One region of the Azospirillum palustre genome, then DNA from elsewhere that is predicted to be linked to it. Evidence: predicted binding sites of a transcription regulator. Region 1 holds the regulator's gene; each other region holds the start of a gene.
What was found. The regulator LexA, encoded in region 1, represses DNA repair genes until DNA is damaged. The targets are predictions, from matches to a motif close to ATGTTCTANTTTGGTTC.
Positions count from the first base shown of each region.

Region 2: a site for LexA is predicted at 1,213-1,229, ahead of recA (recombinase RecA). Genes of this name have one in related genera too.
Region 3: a site for LexA is predicted at 855-871, ahead of CRT60_RS32995 (Y-family DNA polymerase). Genes of this name have one in related genera too.

Region 1 is NZ_PDKW01000043.1:1,451,345-1,453,609, forward strand. Features, by position in the region: gene CRT60_RS29205 (molybdopterin molybdotransferase MoeA) at 1-728, shown strand, start outside; gene lexA (transcriptional repressor LexA) at 939-1,664, shown strand; gene CRT60_RS37620 (ComEC/Rec2 family competence protein) at 1,738-2,265, opposite strand, start outside.
Region 2 is NZ_PDKW01000043.1:1,605,931-1,608,195, reverse strand. Features, by position in the region: gene CRT60_RS29910 (hybrid sensor histidine kinase/response regulator) at 1-1,107, shown strand, start outside; gene recA (recombinase RecA) at 1,283-2,265, shown strand, end outside.
Region 3 is NZ_PDKW01000043.1:2,264,960-2,267,224, forward strand. Features, by position in the region: gene CRT60_RS32995 (Y-family DNA polymerase) at 1-832, opposite strand, end outside; gene CRT60_RS33000 (hypothetical protein) at 954-1,505, shown strand; gene CRT60_RS33005 (HupE/UreJ family protein) at 1,624-2,118, shown strand.

The DNA.
Region 1 (2,265 bases):
CGTGGCTGTCGGTCCACCGCCGGCCGCGTATCGCCATCCTCGCCACCGGCGACGAGATCGCCCTGCCCGGCGACCCGCTGGGTCCGAGCCAGATCGTCAGCACAAATGCGCTCGGCCTCTGCGCCCTGGTGGCCGCCCAGGGCGGGCTCGCCCACAATCTGGGCGTCGCCAAGGACACGCCGGAGAGCGTGGCGGCCCTGGCGAAGGGGGCCGCCGGCTGCGACCTGCTGGTCACCACCGGCGGGGCGGCACATGGCGATTACGATTTCGTGCGCGATGTGCTGGCCGAACGCGGCGTGGCGCTGGAGGTGCAGACGGTGGCGATGCGTCCGGGCAAGGCCTTGATGTTCGGCCGTGCCGGATCGGTGCCGCTGCTGGGATTGCCCGGCAACCCGGTGTCCACCGGCGTCACCGCGCTCCTGTTCCTCCGCCCGATCCTGCGCGTGCTGCAGGGCCTGCCGCCGGAGGACGACCGCCTGCCGCTGCGCGCCCGCTTGACCGGCCCGCTGAGGGCCAACGACCGGCGCGAGGAATATCTGCGCGCCACGCTGGCCGCCGGCCCGGACGGTGTCCTGACCGTGACGCCCTTCGCCCGGCAGGACAGCGCCATCACCACCCTGTACGCCCAGGCCGATTGCCTGATTCCCCGCCCGCCCCATGCCGATCCCGAGCCGGCCGGCGCGATGGTGACCGTGCTTCCTTTGACGGATGGAGCGCTCAGCATTTAGACTTGGGCGAGGCGCCTGGAACGGCGCTTGGACGAGCACTGGAACAGGTGAACATCCCCCGGAAAACTGTTTCACCGCGTTCCAAATGTTCCACACAAGTTCTAAAAGAAGCCGATGCGGGGCTTGACGCGCAGCAGGAACCAAACTAGAACATGGAGCAACGTTTAGTTTTTGTTCCATCTTCAGTCTGGCCGAGGCCGGGAGGCATCCATGCTCACGCGCAAGCAGCACGAATTGCTGCTGTTCATCCACGAACGGCTTGGCCAGGGCGGTGTCTCGCCGTCGTTCGACGAGATGAAGGACGCCCTGGGCCTGAAGTCCAAGTCGGGTATCCATCGCCTGATCACCGGGCTGGAGGAGCGCGGGTTCATCCGCCGCCTGCCCCATCGGGCCCGTGCGCTGGAGGTTCTGCGCCTTCCCGAGGGTCTCGACGCCTCCCGCAACCGGACCGCGGCTCCCAAGCCGAAGTTCCAGCCCAACGTCATCAAGGGCGATTTCGCCTTCGCCGGCCGCGATGCCGCTTCCCCCGCCCCGACCCCGGCCGCCGCGAACGAGACGGTGCAGCTCCCGCTCTATGGCCGGATCGCCGCCGGTACGCCGATCGAGGCCCTGCGCGACAACAGCGCCTTCGTCGACGTTCCGGCCTCGATGTTGACCGGTGGCGACCATTATGCGCTGGAGGTTTCCGGCGACTCGATGATCGAAGCCGGCATCCTCGACCACGACACCATCGTCATCCAGCGCTGCGATGCGGCCGAAAACGGCACGATTGTCGTCGCTCTGGTGGACGAGGGCGAAGTGACGCTGAAGCGCCTGCGCCGCAAGGGCAACACCATCGCCCTGGAGCCCGCCAACGCCGCCTACGAAACCCGCATCTTCGGCGCCGACCGCGTCCGCGTGCAGGGCAAGCTGGTCGGTCTGGTGCGCAAGTACTGAGCTTTTCGTGCCCGGCCGCCGCTCCCCTCCTCCGCCCCTGCGGAGGAGGGGAGCGGCGAGGTCCAAGCTCCTCTCACTTCCCTCCGGTCCAGGGCCGATCTCCCCTCAGCCCGCGCACCGTCTTCACCGCCACCCCCTCGGCGGTCACCGTCAGCGTATGCGCGCCTTCATGGCGCAGGATCCAGCGGTCCACCACCAGCTCCCCCCGGCAGCGCCGCGCCACCTCCGCCGTCACCACCGCATCGACCGCCCCGCAGTCCTCGTCCAGCGCATCCGGCAGCCGCAACAAGGCCACCGTCTTTCCCTGCACCCGGTACAGGCAGCCAAGTGCGTCGCAGTCCAGCGAGCGCCCTCCCCCGCTCCATCCCCCGTCACCCGGCCAGGGATCGGCCGGCGACCGCTCGCCATCGCGCTCCCGCCAGGTTTCGGTCATCCGCCCGCCGCCCTTGACCGACGCGCTGAGCCGTCCGTCCGGCAGCCTGACCGCCATCACCGTGCCGTCGCCGGCCACCAGCACATCCGGCCGCACCGCCAGCATCGGCGAGGCCAGTCCCGCCAGGACCGGCAGCATCCCCAGCCAACGCCACCACCGCGTCCACAG
Region 2 (2,265 bases), 150 kb from region 1:
GGCGGCGTGGCGCACGACTTCAACAACCTGCTGACGGCGATGATCGGCTTCTGCGACCTGCTGCTGCTGCGGCACAAGCCGGGCGACCAGTCCTTCAGCGACATCATGCAGATCAAGCAGAACGCCAACCGCGCCGCCAACCTCGTACGGCAGCTGCTGGCCTTCTCGCGCCAGCAGACCCTGCAGCCGCGCGTCATCAACGTGACCGACGTGCTGGCGGAGCTGGCGAACCTGCTGCGCCGGCTGATCGGCGAGAACATCGAGCTGAAGATGATCCATGGCCGCGACCTGGGTCTGGTCAAGGTCGACCAGAACCAGCTGGAGCAGGTCATCATCAATCTGGTGGTCAATGCCCGCGACGCCATGGCCGGCGGCGGCAAGCTGATCGTCAACACCACCAACTACGTCGTCAGCCAGCCGGAACGGCGGGAGCACGAGACGGTGCCGGCCGGCAGCTACGTCTCCATCGAGGTGATCGACACCGGCTGCGGCATCGCGCGGGAGAATCTCCAGCGCATCTTCGAGCCCTTCTATACGACCAAGGAGGTCGGGTCGGGCACCGGGCTCGGCCTGTCGACGGTCTACGGCATCGTGCGGCAGACCGGCGGCTTCGTGCTGGTCGATTCGGCGGTGGGGGAGGGAACCACCTTCACCATCCTGCTGCCCCACCACCAGGGCGAACTGCGTCCGGTCGACACGGCGGAGCCGCGCGAGCGGCGCGGCAGCGACCTGACCGGCACCGGCATCATCCTGCTGGTGGAGGACGAGGACGCGGTGCGCGTCTTCTCCGCCCGCGCCCTGCGCAACAAGGGCTATCAGGTGCTGGAGGCCAAGAACGGCGAGGCGGCCTTGCAGCAGATCGAGACCAACGGCGCCTCCATCGACCTGCTGATCACCGACGTGGTGATGCCGCAGATGGACGGCCCGACGCTGGCCCGCCATGTCCGCAGGTTGCGCCCGGAGATGCGGGTCATCTTCATCTCCGGCTATGCCGAGGACCGGCTGGGCGAGATCGACGGCGTCGAGGTCGCCCATTTCCTGCCCAAGCCCTTCTCGCTGAAGCAGCTGGCCTCCAAGGTGAAGGAGGTCATCCGCGACGGGCGTTAGGGGGCTTGGAAGAGGGACGGCGAGGAGCGGATTCGCCGACGGGAACGGACCCGGACAACCCCGGCAAAATAGGAACGCACAGGAAACATCACCCCTTGCAAACAAGAACGAAGAGAGTACATTCAGCCTCGTTGCAAGAGCGCCGACCGTGTGTTCTAAGAGAGGGGTACCGGGCATGTCGTCCGCACAGCTTCGTTTGGTCGAGAAGGATTCCATGGACAAGCAGAAGGCGCTCGATGCCGCCCTGAGCCAGATCGAACGCGCGTTCGGCAAGGGCTCGATCATGAAGCTTGGCGCCAAGGAGAGCTTGGTCGAGACGGAGGTCATTTCCACCGGCTCCCTGGGGCTCGACATCGCGCTGGGCATCGGCGGCCTGCCGAAGGGCCGCATCATCGAAATCTACGGCCCGGAAAGCTCGGGCAAGACCACGCTGGCGCTGCACGCCATCGCCCAGGCCCAGAAGGCCGGCGGCACCTGTGCGTTCATCGACGCCGAGCATGCGCTCGACCCGTCCTATGCCCGCAAGCTCGGCGTCAAGGTCGACGATCTGCTGATCTCCCAGCCCGATGCCGGCGAGCAGGCGTTGGAGATCGCCGACACGCTGGTGCGCTCCGGCGCCATCGACGTGCTGGTGGTCGACTCGGTTGCGGCGCTGGTGCCGCGCGCCGAACTGGAAGGCGAGATGGGCGACAGCCATGTCGGCCTGCATGCCCGCCTGATGAGCCAGGCGCTGCGCAAGCTGACCGGCTCGATCTCCAAGTCGAACTGCCTCGTCATCTTCATCAACCAGATCCGCCTGAAGATCGGCGTGATGTTCGGCAACCCGGAGACGACGACCGGCGGCAACGCGCTGAAGTTCTACGCCTCGGTCCGTCTCGACATCCGCCGCATCGGCGCGATCAAGGACCGCGACGCCGTCGTCGGCAACCAGACCCGCGTCAAGGTGGTGAAGAACAAGATGGCCCCGCCGTTCCGCGTGGTCGAGTTCGACATCATGTATGGCGAGGGCGTGTCGAAGGTGGGCGAACTGCTCGATCTCGGCATCCAGGCCGGCGTGGTGGACAAGTCGGGGGCGTGGTTCAGCTATGACGGCACTCGCATCGGCCAGGGCCGTGAGAACGCCAAGACCTACCTGCGCAACAACCCGGAGATGGCCGA
Region 3 (2,265 bases), 810 kb from region 1:
CCGTCGCCTCCAGCCCCTTGCACAGCCTCCCCAGCAGATGGCGCAGCGCCCCGGCAATCGATTCGGGCGTGGCGATCGGTTCGGCGAAGGTCAGACGCTCGCGATGGTCCGGCACTGGCCGGCGCGGGGAGATCGGCTCGTCCAGCCGGCCGAAGGCCTGATCGTACCGTTGCATCAACCCGGCCCCGAACCGCGCCGCCAGCCCCGCCCGCGGCATGGCATGCAAATCGCCGATCCGGCGCAGGCCCAGCGCGTGCAATCCCTCCACCGTCTCCGCCGGCAGCCGCAGGGCGGCGAGCGGCAGGTCATCCAACGACTCGCGACGCCGCTGCTCCGGACTGCCGAACCGCACCAGCCCCCAGGCGGCGGCCGGGGTGTCGGCAATGGCGGCACGGGCGGCGAAGCCGGCGGCGCGCAGCCGGCCGGTCAGGTCGGCGGCCAGCGCCGGCTCGCCCCCAAAGAGATGGGCGCAGCCGGTGAGGTCGATCACCACCCCGTCCGGCTCGTCCGCCGCGGTCCAGGGGCTGTAGCGCCGCGCCCAGTCGGCGATGCGGCCGAGCAGGGCCGAATCGTCCTCCGGCGTCGCCTCCGCCGCCTCCAGCGTCGGTTCCAGCGCACGGGCATCGCTGAGGGTATTGCCGGGGGCGATGCCCAGCAGCGCCGCCGCCCGGTTGACCGCGACCACCACCCGCCGCTGGCGTTCCGTCCGCAGCAGGACGAAGGGGCGCGCCCGCAACTCCGGCGGCATGAGCCGCTCCCGCGCGTCGGTCGGCAGGCGCGGCAGCCACAGGGCAAGGATGCGGCGCTTGGTTCTCTCTGCTCCGCGGACCAATCCCTCTCCCCTCGACCGCTAAGAACAAACAAAGAACATTGTAGCGCTGGCTCGGCCGCAAGGGGAGTCCCTCCTTTGGGGTCATCTTGCCGAAACGTTCGGCAGTGCCGACATTCCGTACATGACCCCACATCCCCCGTCCTTCGCCCGCCATCCGGTCGTCAGCCGTCTGGCTCCGCTCCTTCTCCTGCTGGCGGCCGGCGCCTGCGCGCCGTCGGACCTGCGCGACGACACGCCCGGCCGCGCCCAGGCCTTTCCGCCCGTCTACAACCAGACGGTCGTTCCCGGCGGGGGCGAGCGACGAACCTGGAGCCAGATCCAGGCGGAGCAGTCGCGCGCCGACTCGAACCCCGCCCCCGCCCGGCAGAGCGGCGACCGCCAAATCCGCCGCGACCCGGACGGCACCGACCAGCCGCCGCCCAAGCGCCGCCGCGGCAGTTCGTCGCCGCCGCCCGACCCGGCCGCCCTGCCCCAGCCGCCGCGCCCGATCCCGGTGCCGCCCCCGCCCTCGTCGCAGAGCGCCACCGACGCCTTCAAGCGCGACCTGATCCGGCCGGAGGTCGACCGCATGCGCACCGACGACGCCATGGGCCGGCTCGACCCGCTGGGCCAGCGCGACCTGATGCGGCGGGAAAACGACCTGCGCCAGTTCGGCGACCCGCTGGCGCGGTAGCGTCAACCCCGCCTCCCCCCTTCGGCGCCGTGTCGGCGCCGGACTTGGCGGCTTGACCCCGCCCCCGCTCAGCCGCCATACCGGCAGCCGGAGCGGAACGGACGGGGGATGCGGGCGCATGACGACGGTGACGGGGGCCTTCGGCAACGGGCTGACCACGCCGGTGTGGGTGTTGCAGCATCTGCTGGGCATCCTCGGCATCGGCATGTGGGCCGGACAGGCCGGCGGCACCGCGGTGTGGCAGGTGCCGGCCGCCGCGGTGACCGCCGCGCTGGCGGCGGGCTTCGCCGCCCAGATGGGCGTACGGCTGCCCTATGCCGGGCCGGGGTTGGCCGCCTCGCTGGTGGTGGTCGGGTCGCTGGTGGCGCTGGGGGTGCGCGCCCCGGCGGCAGTGGCGGTGCTGGTCGCCGCGGTCGCCGCGGTGTTCCACGGCCATGCACACCAGGGACCGCCGCTCTATTGGGCCGGTTTCGCGTCAGGGTTGATGCTGGTGGCCTGCGGCGGGCTGGGTCTGTCGATCGCGGTGACACAGGCCGAGTCGGACCGTGCCGTGCGTCTGTGTGGCGGTGCGGTAGCAGTCGCCGGCGTTCTCGACCTCGTCGGCGTGATTTGACCGGATGCGCCTTGAAATGACCGGGTTGCGCGGAAATCTTTGAAGGCACGACCTTCCCCTCCCCGCCCTTCCCGCCCGGGACGCACGGGCCAGACGAACGGAACGATCCGGTGCCCCGCGCAGCCGCCAAAGCCTGCCCACCCCCGC